Regions from separate parts of the Exiguobacterium sp. s36 genome, predicted to be linked through region 3. Evidence: riboswitches for the same ligand, from Rfam matches in the RefSeq annotation. Region 3 holds a riboswitch; each other region holds the start of a gene.
The links. A riboswitch is a leader RNA that binds a small molecule or an ion and turns the genes downstream of it on or off. The one in region 3 is predicted to bind S-adenosylmethionine.

Region 1 (5,141 bases), on a different contig from region 3:
GCAATGCGTGCTCGAACCTGGAGACGGGATTCTGTTACCGAACCCGGGCTATCCCGATTATATCTCGGGGGCTCGTCTCGCCGGAGCCGTCGTCCGGGACCTCGTCCTCCGGGAAGAGAACGGTTTCTTGCCGGACTATGAGACGCTCGATACGCAAGATGCAAGACTCATGTATTTGAACTACCCGAGCAATCCGACCGGAGCCGTCGCCTCACCCGCTTTCTTTGACGATACCGTCCGTTTCGCCCGGGAGCGGGGCTTGATGGTCGTCCACGATTTCGCATACGGCAGCATCGGATTCGATGGCCATGTCCCGCCTAGCTTCCTGCAGGCGAAAGGGGCGAAAGAAGTCGGGATCGAGGTATATACGATGTCGAAAGCGTTCAACATGTCCGGTTGGCGCGTCGCCTTTGCCGTCGGGAACGCGGACATTATCGAGGCGATCAACACGTATCAGGACCACGTCCACGTCAGCGTGTTCTCGGCCATCCAGGCGGCGGCTGTCGCTGCGCTCGAGGCGCCCCGTACCATTCGCGATGACTTGGCACGACTGTACGAGGCACGGCGTGATCGCCTGATCGACGGGTTGAACCGGGCCGGCTGGGCCGTCGAACCGCCGGAAGGCTCGTTCTTCGTCTGGGCGAAAGTGCCTGAGGGTGATGCCAAGTCGTTCTCGCGGAAACTGCTGCATGAAGCCGGTGTCGCCGTCACCCCGGGCTACTTCTTCGGCTCGGAAGGGAACGGCTACGTCCGCTTCGGTCTCGTCTCACCGGAACCGAAGATCGATGAGGCCGTCGAACGGATCGAGCGGTTGTTCGCCGCCTACGAGGAGGTGCGCGCATGATTCGTCAGGCCGTTCTTGAATATGATCACGCCGATGACGCGCTCGAACGTCTCGATGACTTGATTGCCGGTCGCCGGGCCCACGTCCTGCACGGTCAGAACGGCTATGGCGTCGTGCGCGCCGTCTATCCTGACATCGTCGACTATCCGGCGATAGCGTTCGGCGGGGAGTGCACGGACGCCGAAGTCGAACGGCTCAAACCGCTTGACGCCGATGTGTTGATCGCCATCGGGGGTGGCAAACTCGTCGACACGGCCAAACTTGTCGCCTATCAACAGAGCGTCCCGCTGATCGTCATCCCGACGCTTGCCTCGAACTGTGCCGCGTTCACGCCGCTCAGCGTCGTCTATCAGGAGGATGGGAGCTACGACCGTTATGACCTGTTTCGCGTCGTCATCGAGCGGGTCATCGTCGACTCGCGCGTCATGAGACGCTCCCCATACGAGTACTTCCGGGCCGGTGTCATCGACACGGTCGCGAAGTTTTACGAGGCACGCTATTTGAGCGGGGACAGCTCGATTGATGCCGGCGTCAACACCGGGCTCGCCTTGGCCGAACAGTGTGGACGACTCGTCGAACTCGACTTGAGCGAACATGCCTTCAAGTCATATAGCGACGACGTGCGCTTCGCAATCGATCATGTGCTCGCGATCGGCGGTGCCGTCGGAGGATTTGGTGACGCCGGGACACGGGTCGCCGTGGGGCATGCGGTCCATAACGCCTTGAGCCGATTCGACTCGACGCACGCCTTCTTGCATGGGGACAAGGTCGGCTTCGGCCTGATCGTCCAAGAGCGGTTGCGGGGCTCGGCCGATGCGCCGTACTTAGAGGCTTGGTTGAAGCGATTCGGTGCCCCGACGACGCTCGAGACGCTCGGTGTCAGACCGGGTGACATCCCAGTTCTCGTCGACTCCGTTATGACGGAGACCGAGCTGCAACAGTTGCCTGCCCCGCTCGACAAAGATTTTTTGAAAATAATTTTTGAAAATTTACAATTATCTATTTACAATTAAACCAATTAAAAGTAAGATGATAACAACTTAATAGACCGATTGCTTATCAAGAGTGGTGGAGGGACTGGCCCTGTGAAACCCGGCAACCAGATCGTAATGATCATGGTGCTAATTCCAACAGACGAAATCGTCTGGGAGATGAGCGTGTCCGACTTTGACTTGTCGTGCCCGCCACTCTGAATGAGTAGCGGGCTTTCATTTTGGAGGAGGAACATACATGAACATCAAACAGAAAACAGTACTCGCAGGAACATCACTACTCGCCGCCATCGCGCTCTCAGCATGCGGACAATCAGACGCGAGTGAGGCGCTCAGCACGGAGTCGCTCACGATCGGCGTCACGGGCGGGCCGCACCAACAGATCGCCGAGAAAGTGAAAGAACTCGCGGCCGAAGACGGCCTCGAACTCGATATCAAAGTGTTCAACGACTATAATACGCCGAACACGGCGCTCGCCGAGGGTAGCCTCGACGTGAACAGTTATCAGACGCTCTCATTCCTAGAACTGCAAAAGTCCGATAAAGGCTATAAAATCGACGACGTGTTCAAGACCGTCGCTTTCCCGATGGGTCTCTACTCAGAGAAATTGACCGACATCGAGGACTTGAAAGAAGGTGACAAGGTCGCCGTCCCGAACGACCCGGCGAACGAGCTACGCGCGCTCCGTCTCTATGAGACAGCGGGACTCATCACGCTCAAAGAAGGATTGACAGACAAGGCGACAAAACGTGACATCGCCGAGAACCCGCTCAACCTTGAATTCATCGAACTCGAGGCGTCGCAGCTCCCGACCCAGCTCCCGGAAGTCGCACTCGCTGCCATCAACACGAACTTCGCGATGGGTGCCGGCCTGTCGATCAACGAGGACGCCTTGTTCCATGAAGACACGGTCGACAACCCGTATCCGAACTACGTCGTCGTCCGTACCGACAACAAGGATGATGAAGTCGTCGCGACACTCAAATCGTACTACCACTCGGACGAAGTTCGGACGTTCATCGAAGAGACGTTCAACGGCTCAATCGTCCCGGCGTTTTAAGGAGGATCTATGATCGCACTTAAAGAAATCACAAAGACGTTCACTGTGAATAAAGGTGCCGTCACCGCACTCGACGATGTCTCGTTAACGATTGAGAAAGGCGAAATCTTCGGTATCATCGGCCGAAGCGGTGCCGGGAAGAGCACGCTCATCCGCATGATCAATCTACTCGAACGACCGACGTCGGGTCAGGTCGAGATCGAGGGACAGGACATCACGAAGCTCGACAAGCGCGGCCTCTCGAAGTTGCGTCATCGAATCGGGATGATTTTCCAACATTACAACCTGCTGAAGACGGCGACCGTCGAAGAGAACGTCGCCATCCCGCTCCGTCTTGAAGGACTTGATAAACAGACAATCCGGAATCGTGTCGACAAATACCTCGACATCGTCGGATTGACCGACCATCGGACACATTATCCTGAACAACTTTCAGGAGGGCAAAAACAACGTGTCGCCATCGCCCGCGCCCTCGCACATGAGCCGGACATCCTGCTCAGCGACGAGGCGACGAGCGCGCTCGATCCGGAGACGACCGAGTCGATTCTCGACCTTTTGCTCGATATCAACCGCGAGCTTGGACTGACGATCTTCCTGATTACCCACGAGATGGAAGTCATCGAGCGCATCTGTGACCGGGTCGCGGTCATCGAGGCAGGACAGATCATCGAGGAAGGGGACGTGCTCGACGTGTTCTCGGACCCGCAACATGCGACGACGCGCAAGTTCTTGAAGACGAACCTCGATGTCCCGAAAGAGGTCGTCGAAGAATTGAGCACGCACGGGACGCTCGTAAACTTGTCGTTCATCGGCCATCAAAGTGAACAGGCCGTGCTCGCCCAATTGACGAAACGGTTCGGCTTGCTGCCGAACATCATCGGGGGCGGCATCAAAAAGCTAAAAGGCGGTCTCGTCGGTAATCTACTCGTCCATTTGGACGGCGATGAGGGCCAGACCGACCAAGCCGTCCGCTTCTTAGAAGCGAGTGGTGTGAAAGTGAAGGAGGTGACGAACCATGCTTCAGTTTTGGGAAAATTGGGGTGACTTGATTTGGACGGGGACGATTCAGACGCTCACGATGACCGGCATCGCGCTCGTCATCTCGACGTTGATCGGACTGCCGCTCGGGACGCTACTCGTCTTGACGCGACCGCACGGGCGGCTCGCCAACCGTTATTTCTACGGCATCTTGTCGAGTGTCATCAACGTCGTCCGTTCGATCCCATTCATCATTCTCTTATTCTTCATCCTCCCGTTCACCCGTTTCATCATGGGAACAACGATCGGCGTCCAAGGCGTGCTGTTGCCGCTCATCGTGTTCACGGCGCCGTATATCGCGAGGCTCATGGAGTCGGCGCTGCTCGAGGTCGACCGCGGGGTCGTCGAGGCGTATGAAGCGATGGGCATCTCGACCCGGAAAATCATCTGGTACGTGTTGATCCGGGAGGCCCGCTCTTCAATCGTGCTCGGTTTGACGATTGCGACGATCGGTTTGATCGGGGCGACCGCGATGGCCGGACTCGTCGGGGCCGGTGGACTCGGCGATATCGCCTATCAATACGGGCATCTCCGATTCGAGCCGGAGGTCATGTACGTGACCATCTTCGTCTTGATTCTACTCGTCCAATCGATTCAGTCATTCGGCAACCGCTTGGCGGCCCGGCTCAAGAAGGCATAACAAAAAGAGCTCTGCTTCGGCAGGGCTCTTACTTGTTGTCGAGTAATCGTTTCAATTCGGCGATGCGGTCATGGCGCGGGATGAACGTCCGGATCTCTTTCTCGCTGAACCCGATTTGAATCCGGTTGTCGTCGACGACGATGGGACTTTTTAAAATCTGGGGATGCGACGCCACGAAACTGTACAGCTCACGGAGCGACATCTCGTCGAGTTGATCCGCCGCTTGTTTATACACGCTCTTTTGGACGGACAGCAGGTCGGTCGTCCCGTTTTCGGTGAGGCGGAGCATATCTTTGAACTCGGTGAATGACATCCCTTGGTCGGTCAATTTTTTCTCGATGAACGGGATGTTCTGTTCGCGTAACCAATCGATCGTCTTACGGGAAGAACTGCAGCTTGTATGTGTGAATACGGTGACCGTCACGGCAACCACTTCTCCTTTACGTAAGTATGGACTTCTTTATTTTCTCTCATACATACGTGACGGACATCGAATATGTTTCAAATCACATATACTTTTTTCGACCAAACAGACAATTTGTCGGTCCTCACTTCGGGTACAAAACG
Region 2 (5,141 bases), on a different contig from region 3:
CACCGACGATGACTTGGAACGGGGTATGACCGACCAGTTCATTTAAGATGGGCGTCTCGTGCTTGATTCCTTTGAAGTAGTCGTTTAACAAGCGGGCCTGGAATCCGACCGCCTGACGCACACCGGTCGCATCGTACATGACGATTGTCGCAAAAATCAAGGCGAGCGCGAACATGCTGGAATCGAGCCCTTCGATTCGACCGATGACGGTCGCTAAGGCGACGACGGTCGAAGAGTGGGAACTTGGCATCCCACCCGAGGCAAACATGATTTCTAATTCAAAGTCTCGTGTTTTAATGAGTTCGGTTACGAGCTTAGCTGCTTGTGCGATGAACCAAGCGAGCAAGGCGGCGAGTAAAGGTTCGTTAAAGAGCAATCGATTCACTTCCTGTCTGACAATGGTATCTACACTATACCCGATTCTGTCATCGGCTAGACGTAAAGTTTCTGTCAAAAAAGCACCCCGAGCGTAGGCTCGAAGTGCTTTCTGGTCGATTTTTGTTACCCGACGACGCCTTCAGTCTCCTGAAGTTTGTCCGCGATATTCTCGATGATATAGCGGTTGCGTGGATGCTCCTGGCACTCTTTCGAGCATGAACGCATTTGTTTTGGTTCACACTCTTCACAACAGAAGTGTTGGGCATTACACACCGGGTTGGCACAATTAACGTAGCGGACCGTCTTCGTTCCGCAGTGCATGCACTCCGAAACAACGGACGGGTTGACCGTGTTGACCGGGACGTTGATGCGCTCGTCAAAGACGTAAAGCTCACCTTCCCAGTCCTCGCCTTTCGTGGCTTCGTCTTTGCCGTACATGGCGACGCCGCCTTTAAGGTGGAAAATGTTGTCGTGACCTTGGTCACGCATATATGCGGTAAATTTCTCGCAACGGACGCCTCCGGTACAGTACGTGAGTAACGTTTTCCCTTCGTAGAGGTCCTTGTTTTCTTCGAGCCAATCTGGCATGTAACGAGAAGCCTCTACATCGATTTTGATCGCGTTTTTAAAGTGACCAAGATCGTACTCGTAGTTGTTACGAACGTCGAGGATGACGACATCGTCGCGATTCATCATCTCTTTCCATTCTGCCGGTTCGAGGTATGCACCGTGCTGTTTAGGCACGTCGAACTCACCATCAAAGCGCCACGTCACAAGCTCTTTCTTATGACGGACAAAAATTTTCGAGAACGCATGCTCTTCGACTTCATCGATTTTGAACTCGATGTCGCTGAATAGCGGGTTCGCTTTCAAGTCGTTCATGTATTGCTCGGTCTGTTCCCAAGTCCCAGAGCACGTCCCGTTGATTCCTTCGGAAGAAATCAAGATGCGTCCTTTGATGCCGAGATCCTTGCAATACTTGAGGTGCTCTTGTGTGAGCGTTTCTGGGTCTTCGATATTGACGTACTTATAGTACAGCAAGACCCGCATTGGTTTTGTTTCCATGTGTGTTACTCCCCTGTGTTCAGTTTTTTGCAGGAAAACGAACGTTGGGTTGTGTCGTTCGACGAACGGACTTGCCTGCAACCACAAGTCCATATTATATGATAGATATCACAGCTGAATTTCGCAAATACTTTTTATTTTTTTACGGCGGTGGGCAGGGGGATGCGTCTTCCTGAGCGAAATCGGGTAAAAAGGAATAACGAAAGTTGAAGGTGGAAACTGACATGCTGACATCACTCCAACAATATATTTTAAACTTGATTGAATGGCTACAAGGACTTCCGGGCGGACCTTGGGCAGGACTCGGGGCACCGTTCCTGGAGGCGATCTTTCCATTTCTCCCACTCGTCCTCATCATCTCGGCGAACGCAGCGACATATGGATTTTTGCTTGGGACGTTACTGTCTTGGATCGGGAGTTTGCTCGGAACAATTCTTGTGTTTGTAGCTGTTCGCTACGTGTTCCGAAAGCCGATGACGCGGTGGCTCGAGAGACATAAGCAAGGCGTCTATTGGCTCGAACGCATCAAGCACATGAGTCCGGTCTCACTCGGGTTTCTGTACTCGCTCCCGTTTATTCCGGTCAGCTTGATCACATACTTACTCGCGCTCATTCAAATGCCGCTCCGTACGTTCATCATGGCGGCCGGGTTCGGCAAGTTGCTCGTCGTCTTGATTTTCTCTGTCATTGGCGACCAGTGGGAAGAGTTTATCCAAAGCCCGTTCCGATTATCGATGCTCGTCTTATTACTGATTGTCCTATGGGCCATCAGCCGTGGACTCGAAGAACTGCTTAAACGGCGTGCCTTCAGAAAACGGAACGAGCAGCTGAAGCGTGAACTTGAAGCGAAACGACAAACGACCTTGTGAAGCGACTGCTTCACAAGGTCGTTTTCGTTAAGCGCGTTTTTTGAAACGCGGGAAGTTGAAGGCGATGGCCAATCCTCCGCAAATGAACAACAAGAACGGATAGAACATATACGGAACGAGCGCCGGTGACGCTGTGTTCGTCAGTTCGGCCGCAATGAGAAGCTGTGCCCCATAAGGCAACAGACCTTGGACCCCACACGAGAAGATATCGAGTACACTCGCTGACTTTTTACGTTCGATGTCATAATCGTCGGCGATGTTCGCGGCGAGCGGACCAGCCACGAGAATCGAAATCGTGTTGTTCGCCGTCGCGACGTTTGTCGCACTGACGAGCCCGGCGATGCTCCACTCCGCGCCGGCCCGTCTTTTAATTCGGGACGTGAGCGCGTCACGCAAGTACGTGAGTCCGCCGTTATGCGAGATGAGCCCGACGAGCCCACCCATGAGCAATGTCAGGAGTGAAATCTCGGCCATGCCCATCATGCCGTCCGCCATGGCGGTGACGTACGTGGTGACGGCTAGACTGCCGTCCAACAGACCGATGATGCCGGTCAGGGCGATGCCGCCGAGCAAGACGAGGATGACGTTCATTCCCGTCAAGGCGAGCACGATGACCGCAAGGTACGGAATCAGCTTATACCATTCAAACGCTGCTGGCTCGATGGTCGATTCACCGCTCGATAAGACGGCGAGCAAAATCGTTGTGATGACGGCTGCCGGCAAGATGATCCAAAAGTTAGTCCGGAACTTGTCGCGCATGTTCGTCCGTTGGGTGCGGACGGCTGCAATCGTCGTGTCCGAAATGAACGACAAGTTATCACCGAACATGGCACCGCCAACGACGGCCGCTGCTGCGATGGCGATATTGACGCCGCTCTCCTCATGGATGCCGAGGGCGATCGGCGCCAGTGCGGCAATCGTCCCGGTCGATGTGCCCATCGCCATTGAGATGAAGGCCGCGATGACGAACAGGCCGCTCAAGAGGAGCGAAGGCGGTAATAACGTCAATGCCGCATTGACGGTCGCATCAATCGCCCCGATTGCTTCGGCGACGCTTGAAAACGCGCCGGCGAGCAAGAAGATGAACACCATGATCAAGATGCTTGGGTTGCCGGCGCCTTGGGCGACACGTTCGACCGTCTGGGTGACGCTTCCTTTCGTCATCATCGCCGCGACGATGACGGCAATCAAGGCCGCAATCAAGACGGGAAATTTATAAAAATCGTCATAGTAGATGCCTGCCCCGATAAAGAAGACGAGGAAGACGAGTAAGGGCAAGAGCGCCCATTTGTTAGCTGTTGGTTGTTCCAATCGATTCACCTCATTCATAAAAATAAAAAGAGAGCCTTCTGAAAAAAGGCTCTCTCTACAAGAAACACTTTTTTCATCTTTCGAGCAGACCGCTCGCTGGATTTGGCACAGGTTACCCGCTGCCGAGACGTCATCGGGCCAGTCCCTCAGTCTCTCTTGATAAAAAAGTTGTGATATTTAGTTATAAGACACGTTCCCTAACGTACCTGTTTCAAATCTGCTTGTCAATAGCAAACCCCCACGCGATGCACGTGGGGGCGAGTCAGGACGTCAAAAAATTGTAATGGGCGACGCGGTTGCGTCCTGCGTACTTCCCGCCGACGTAAAGCGCTCGGTCGGCGTTGCGAATCGTATCGTCTAGTCGTTTGTCACCGAACGCTTGAATCGTATCGACGCCGATTGAGGCGGTCACTGGGATATCGATTCCGTCAACGTGGAATGGTTTGGTTTCGATTTGTTGACGGATGCGCTCGGCAATCTCGACGGCGGCTTCGACATCGCATCGGTTCAACAGCAAGATGAACTCCTCGCCGCCATAACGGGCTGCGAAATCATCGGTGCGGAGCACTTGGCGGATGCGGCGACCAAACTCTTGGAGCACGCTGTCTCCGACTTGATGACCGTGCGTGTCGTTGATTTTTTTGAAGAAGTCGATATCGAGCATTGCGACGGAAATCGGGTACATCGAGCCGTCCGAGATTTGTTGAATCCCGTATTCATAAAAAGCCCGTGCATTGGCAAGCAACGTCAAGCTGTCCGTCCGGCTCTCGGTATAGAGGCGGTCGCGTTCATGACAACGACTGATCGTTCGATTGAACGATTTGAGCAGTTTGACAATCTCACGTTGAATGATGGGCGGATAGCCATAGACGTGCTCGCCGGTCATGACGAGCCACGTGCGGATGCCTTCGATTTCCTCGGAACGGACCGAGATGAAGCTATGATAGTCTTCATCGAACTCGTTCGATAACGGGGCGTCCCATTCAAAGCGCATCTCATACTCGACCGAGGCTTCGTTCGGATAGGTTGCATCGAGTAAATCAAAGACGACGTGGCGATCGATCGGCTGGCGCGTCTTTAAATCAAAGTAAAGTGTGCGATCGAACAGTTTGAACTCGACGAACCCTTCGTCGTACTCGTTGAGTCGTTCACATTGACTGAGGAACACCTCAATCGCTTGCGCCTCGCTTTGTGACAACGACACGGCTTCTTTTGCCTCATCATATTGTTCAATCAACGATTTGAAGGCGTCTTGCCGACCTTTCTGGATGATGAGCCGCTTAATAAAGAAGGTGAGTGCGGCGGCGATACTGCTGACGACAAGCAAGTTCGTCTCACGGAAGAGCGAGGCTGCTAAAATGAAGACGAGACTGACGATATACGTGTAAAACGCGATGTTTAGAAAGTCGCGGACCGGGATATCGACACGGAACCACCAACCGACTTGATACTTTTGTACGACCGTGTTTAAGATGATGGCCACAATCAAGCCGGCAAGCGGCAGAAACGAATCTTGGG
Region 3 (5,141 bases):
AACGGATACTTCCGGAACAGCGTCGAGATGACGAGTCCGTATAGCACGTAGACGCCCGTCACAACGAAGAAGGCGCTCTTCGCACCCGTGAGCGACAAGACGACCGCGAGCAATGGTCCGATTGCCGCCGCAATGTTGATTAAAAAGTAACGGACGTTATAGACGATGACGCGCTGGTCCGGCTGCGTCGTATCACTGATGAGGGCGCGGGACGCCGGTTCGAGGAACGACCGTGACACGCCCATAAGTACCGAGAACATATAAAACCAATATAACTCTGTCACGAGTGCGAAACCGCTGAACGTCAAGGCGTTCAAGACGATGCCGATCAGCATCAACTGTTTGCGCCCATAGCGATCGGACAGCGTCCCCCCGAAAAAGCTCATGAACAACCCCGATAGCGCCGAGATGGCGAACACCGTCCCGATCACGCTCGCCGAGAAGCCGAGCGTCGCGAGATAAATCGCAAAAAACGGCATGACAAAAAATGTCGACAGCCGGGCAAAAAATGTGCCAAACAAGACACCCAGCGTCAGCGGATGAATGTGTCGTATGTTCATCCGGATCCCCCCTTTTCCTACATATATGTAGTGTACTTCTATTGGTGAACCAAAACTACTCCAAATAAAAAAGGCCCGGGATAGCCCGGGCCTTGCTAAAATTATTGTTTGACCGGTACGACCGCACCTTTGTACTCATCCAAGATCCACTGTTGTGTCTCTTCTGACGTGAGGACTTCGAGGAGAGCCTTGACGCGCTCGTCATCTTCGTCGCCTTCACGTGTGACGATCAAGTTGACGTAAGGTGAATCTTCGCCTTCGAGAGCGATCGCGTCTTCGAGCGGGTTGAGGCCGGCATCGATCGCGTAGTTCGTGTTGATGAGGACCGCGTCCCCTTCACCGTTGTTGAACGCTTGCGGGAGAAGTGCCGCTTCGACGTCTGTCTTGAATTTCAAGTTTTTCGGGTTGTCGACGATGTCTGACACCGTCGCGTCTACTGTTTTGCCTTCCGCGAGCGTGAGCAAGCCTTCCGATTGGAGCATCGTGAGGATTCGTCCGTGGTCAGCGACCGACGAGCTCATGATAACTTCAGCGCCGTCTGGAAGCTCATCGAGTGAGGCGTAGTCTTTTGAGTACACACCAATTGGCTCGATGTGGACGCCACCGGCTGAAGCGAATTTGTAGTCTTTGTTTTCAGCCATTTGCGACTCGAGGTACGGCTCATGTTGGAAGTAGTTCGCGTCCAATTCACCGTCTGCGAGTGTCTTGTTCGGAAGGACGTAGTCTTGGAACTTCTTGATTTCGAGCGTATAGCCCTTCTCTTCATACTCATCTTGCACGTGCTCTAAAATCTCAGCGTGCGGGACATTCGATGCGCCGACGACAAGTGTCTTGTCATCGCCTGAACCTGATTCTGAATCCCCACCGCCACAAGCCGCGAGAATCGTGAGTGCTGAAGCTGCCGTTAAACCGAGTACTGTTTTCCATGATTTCATTATAAAACCCCTCCAAATTTTCTATTTGATTAAGCGGAACGCTTATCGATTACAGATACGAGTCGATCGCCGATGAACTGGATGACGAAGACGATGACCAAGATTAAGACGGTCGCGACGAACGTGACGTCACTTTGTGAGCGCTGGAACCCTTCGAGGAAAGCCAAGTTCCCGAGTCCCCCGCCGCCGACGACCCCTGCCATCGCCGTGTAACCGACGATCGCGACGATCGTGACCGTGATGCCTGACACGATGGCCGGCAATGCTTCTGGGAACAATACTTTATAGACAATCTGCCATTTTGTTGCTCCCATTGATTCGGCCGCCTCGATGACACCGCGGTCGACTTCGCGAAGCGCGAGCTCGACCATCCGCGCATAGAACGGGGCCGCACCGATGATCAGTGCCGGCAGTGCTGCCGTTGACCCGAGCATCGTCCCGACGACGAGTAACGTGAACGGGATGAGCAAGATAATCAAAATGATGAACGGGATTGACCGGAAGATGTTGACCACCGCGCTGATGACCGTGTAAATCGGACGGTTCTTCATCATGAGCGGCTCATTTGTGACATATAAAAGCATCCCGAGGGCGAGACCGATGACGAACGTCGCGGCTCCGGCGACGAGCGTCATATAGAGCGTCTCCCACGTCTGTTCTAACATGACTTGCCAATCTACATTAGGAAACATCGCTTTCTACCTCCACTTCCACTGCCTGTGATCGGATTGAGGCGATGGCCCGCTCGACTTCAGCCGGCTCTCCGATCAATTGGATGAATAATGTCCCGAGGGCACCGACCTGTGACTGCGTCACCTTCCCGCCGATGATGTTGAAGCCGATGTCATGCTGCTTCAATACTTCCGACAGAATCGGTTGTTCGGCCGTCTCGTTCAAGAATTTGAGCTTGACGATTTGACCGCTCGGATAACGAGTTTTCAAATGTTCGAACGTGAGCGACATGTCTTCGACCGCGCCGATCTGCTTGACGAACTCTTTCGTAATCGGCTGTTCCGGGTGTTGAAACACGTCGGCGACTTGTCCGGTCTCGACGACCTTTCCGGCCTCCATGACGGCGACACGGTGACAAATCTTTTGGATGACGTGCATCTCATGGGTGATGAGGACGATCGTCAAACCAAGTTTCTTGTTGATGCTGACGAGCAGTTCGAGAATCGAATCCGTCGTCTTCGGGTCGAGTGCGCTCGTCGCTTCATCGCAGAGGAGCACTTCTGGATTCGTAGCGAGCGCACGGGCGATCCCGACTCGCTGCTTTTGGCCGCCTGATAGTTGTGACGGATAGCTGTCTTCTCGTCCGGCGAGGCCGACGAGCTCGACGAGTTCTTGGACGCGGCGTTTGCGCTCGCTCGCCGGTACCCCGATGAGTTCGAGCGGGAAGCTGATGTTCTCAGCGACTGTGCGCGACCATAACAAGTTGAAGTGTTGGAACACCATCGAGACGTTTTTACGTACCCCGCGTAGTTCCTTTGGTGTGAGTTTCGTCAGCTCGCTGCCGGCGACCACGATTTCACCACTTGACGGTGCCTCGAGTCGGTTGAGCAAGCGGATGAGCGTCGACTTCCCCGCCCCTGAATATCCGATTATTCCAAAAATTTCGCCGCTTTCGATCGTAAGCGACACATCATCGACCGCCTGGACCCGACCGTTTTTCGTGTCGAACCATTTGGCCACATTGCGTAATTGAATCAATCCATTTCCCTCCTGACAACAAAAAAAGTACGCACGTTTGAGCAAACGTGCGTACTTTATCGTACGGACAACGATTGCTCTCATCTTCCAAGGTATACACCTTGCTGGAATTAGCACCATTTCGGATTGCTCCGCGGTTGCTGGGCGTCATAGGGCCAGTCCCTCAGCCTCTCTTGATAAGAGTGGTTGCGTATTCGATTAGCCTTATCATAGCGACATATTATTTTCATGTCAAACTATTTTATGCGAAAAAATAAAAAAGGTGCCATCCGAGGATGACACAGAACGTAGCACCTTGAGTCACTGAAGGACAACCCATAGATGAACCTCTTTTGCCCGATCAGAGCATTCATCCTTATATGGGGGATTTTTACCCAACCATCACTCGGTCTTCGAACGGACCATGCAATTACGCGACCGGTGCCCCGACGCTTGATTTTTTTGGGGGACAATCGAAGGGAAGGTCCACCTGAAATCGCGTAAGCTCATGCAGCGGTTGTTCGAAAACGTCTTGATGACGGGAAAATCTCGTCCTATGTTGTGTTCAAGTAAGATGTTGTAATGAATATATCATTCGTGAACTTTCTGTGTCAACTGATTATTTAAAATTTTCAGATTATTCTAATCATCCTATCTCATTTAACGAAAGATAGGACGTGCTGGACGTTTTGAAACGCGTACAAACGATCGCGAACTTGGCCATTCTCCAGCTTCAATAGCGCCGGGACACTCATAACCTGATATGCCTCGAGCTCGTTCGGAATAAAGTTGGCATCGCATTTTTCAATCTTCAATTCTGGGTCGACCGCCTCGACGACCGAGAGCATCCGCTCGGCCACGGCGCATGTACCGCACATCGGGGCGTATATATATAAGAATCCGTCTGTCATCATGTTGCTCACCTCTCTTCTAAGTATATGAATCCGGCCCAGTCGGTTCAAAAGTTGTGCTCAAATGGAAAATTCTGAACATTTCAACATTTCTTGTTGACGCTCGGCAGAAAGAGGCATAGTATGGTCATTAACTTTATCGCTTTTGTACATAACAGCAAACCAGTAGAAAAGGACAGGTGAATCCCCAATGACGGAAGAGAAGCTTACCGGAAAACAATTTTTAATGAACGTCTTGAACGGCCTCAGTCTTGCCATTCTCATCGCCCTCATCCCGAGCGCTTTGCTCGGTGAATTAACGAAAGCCATCTTGCCGTATTTTCCGTCCTTGCAGTTCATCTTAGATGCGACGACGATTGCGATGCGCCTCTTACCGGTCATCATCGGTGTCGCCGTTGCCATGCAGTTCGGACGATCTGCGCTCGAGGCCGGGACGATCGGCATCGCGACCCAGGTCGGGAGTGGCGCCATCCGCATCGAGGAAGGCGCGTTCCTCATGGCCGGAATCGGTGACGTCATCACGGCCGGTGTGACGGCCGCTCTCGCGACGTTCCTCGTCATGCAGTTGTCGCCACGCCTGAAGACATACACGGTGCTCGTTTTGCCGATGACGATCATCGTCGTCGCGGGAGGCATCGGCGCGTTCCTACTCACCTACATCTCACAGATTACGACGTACGTCGGAACGATCATCATGACGATGACTGAACTGCAACCGATCGTGATGGGCATGTTAATCGCGATGGCGTTCTCGCTCATCATCGTATCGCCAATCTCGACGGTCGGGATTGCCACAGCCATCAGCCTGTCTGGTGTCGCTGCCGGGGCCGCCAACCTTGGCGTCGTCGCTGCCGGCTTCGGTCTCGCCATCGCTGGCTGGCAGATGAACGCGACCGGAACGTCGATCGCCCACTTCCTCGGCTCACCGAAGATTCAAATGGCGAACTTCGTCCGTCGTCCGATTATGATGTTGCCGGTACTCGCCAATGCGGCCATCCTTGGAGCGCTCGCAGGTATCCTTCGGATTGAAGGCACACCAATCAGTG

Region 1: it holds a riboswitch for S-adenosylmethionine, as region 3 does, so the genes downstream of both, KNP95_RS13880 (MetQ/NlpA family ABC transporter substrate-binding protein) here and KNP95_RS02225 (methionine ABC transporter ATP-binding protein) in region 3, are expected to answer to the same signal.
Region 2: it holds a riboswitch for S-adenosylmethionine, as region 3 does, so the genes downstream of both, KNP95_RS09430 (Na+/H+ antiporter NhaC family protein) here and KNP95_RS02225 (methionine ABC transporter ATP-binding protein) in region 3, are expected to answer to the same signal.

What each region holds. Positions count from the first base shown of each region.
Region 1 is NZ_JACSLW010000008.1:50,279-55,419, forward strand. Features, by position in the region: gene KNP95_RS13870 (aminotransferase class I/II-fold pyridoxal phosphate-dependent enzyme) at 1-844, shown strand, start outside; gene KNP95_RS13875 (iron-containing alcohol dehydrogenase family protein) at 841-1,857, shown strand; SAM riboswitch class I at 1,898-2,002, shown strand; gene KNP95_RS13880 (MetQ/NlpA family ABC transporter substrate-binding protein) at 2,075-2,896, shown strand; gene KNP95_RS13885 (methionine ABC transporter ATP-binding protein) at 2,906-3,940, shown strand; gene KNP95_RS13890 (methionine ABC transporter permease) at 3,912-4,574, shown strand; gene KNP95_RS13895 (Spx/MgsR family RNA polymerase-binding regulatory protein) at 4,603-4,998, opposite strand.
Region 2 is NZ_JACSLW010000003.1:295,029-300,169, forward strand. Features, by position in the region: gene KNP95_RS09415 (divergent PAP2 family protein) at 1-385, opposite strand, end outside; gene trhO (oxygen-dependent tRNA uridine(34) hydroxylase TrhO) at 502-1,443, opposite strand; gene KNP95_RS09425 (TVP38/TMEM64 family protein) at 1,668-2,312, shown strand; gene KNP95_RS09430 (Na+/H+ antiporter NhaC family protein) at 2,340-3,641, opposite strand; SAM riboswitch class I at 3,694-3,789, opposite strand; gene KNP95_RS09435 (GGDEF domain-containing protein) at 3,886-5,141, opposite strand, start outside.
Region 3 is NZ_JACSLW010000001.1:437,117-442,257, forward strand. Features, by position in the region: gene KNP95_RS02210 (MDR family MFS transporter) at 1-560, opposite strand, end outside; gene KNP95_RS02215 (MetQ/NlpA family ABC transporter substrate-binding protein) at 662-1,495, opposite strand; gene KNP95_RS02220 (methionine ABC transporter permease) at 1,525-2,187, opposite strand; gene KNP95_RS02225 (methionine ABC transporter ATP-binding protein) at 2,177-3,205, opposite strand; SAM riboswitch class I at 3,283-3,388, opposite strand; gene KNP95_RS02230 (thioredoxin family protein) at 3,841-4,098, opposite strand; gene KNP95_RS02235 (PTS sugar transporter subunit IIC) at 4,286-5,141, shown strand, end outside.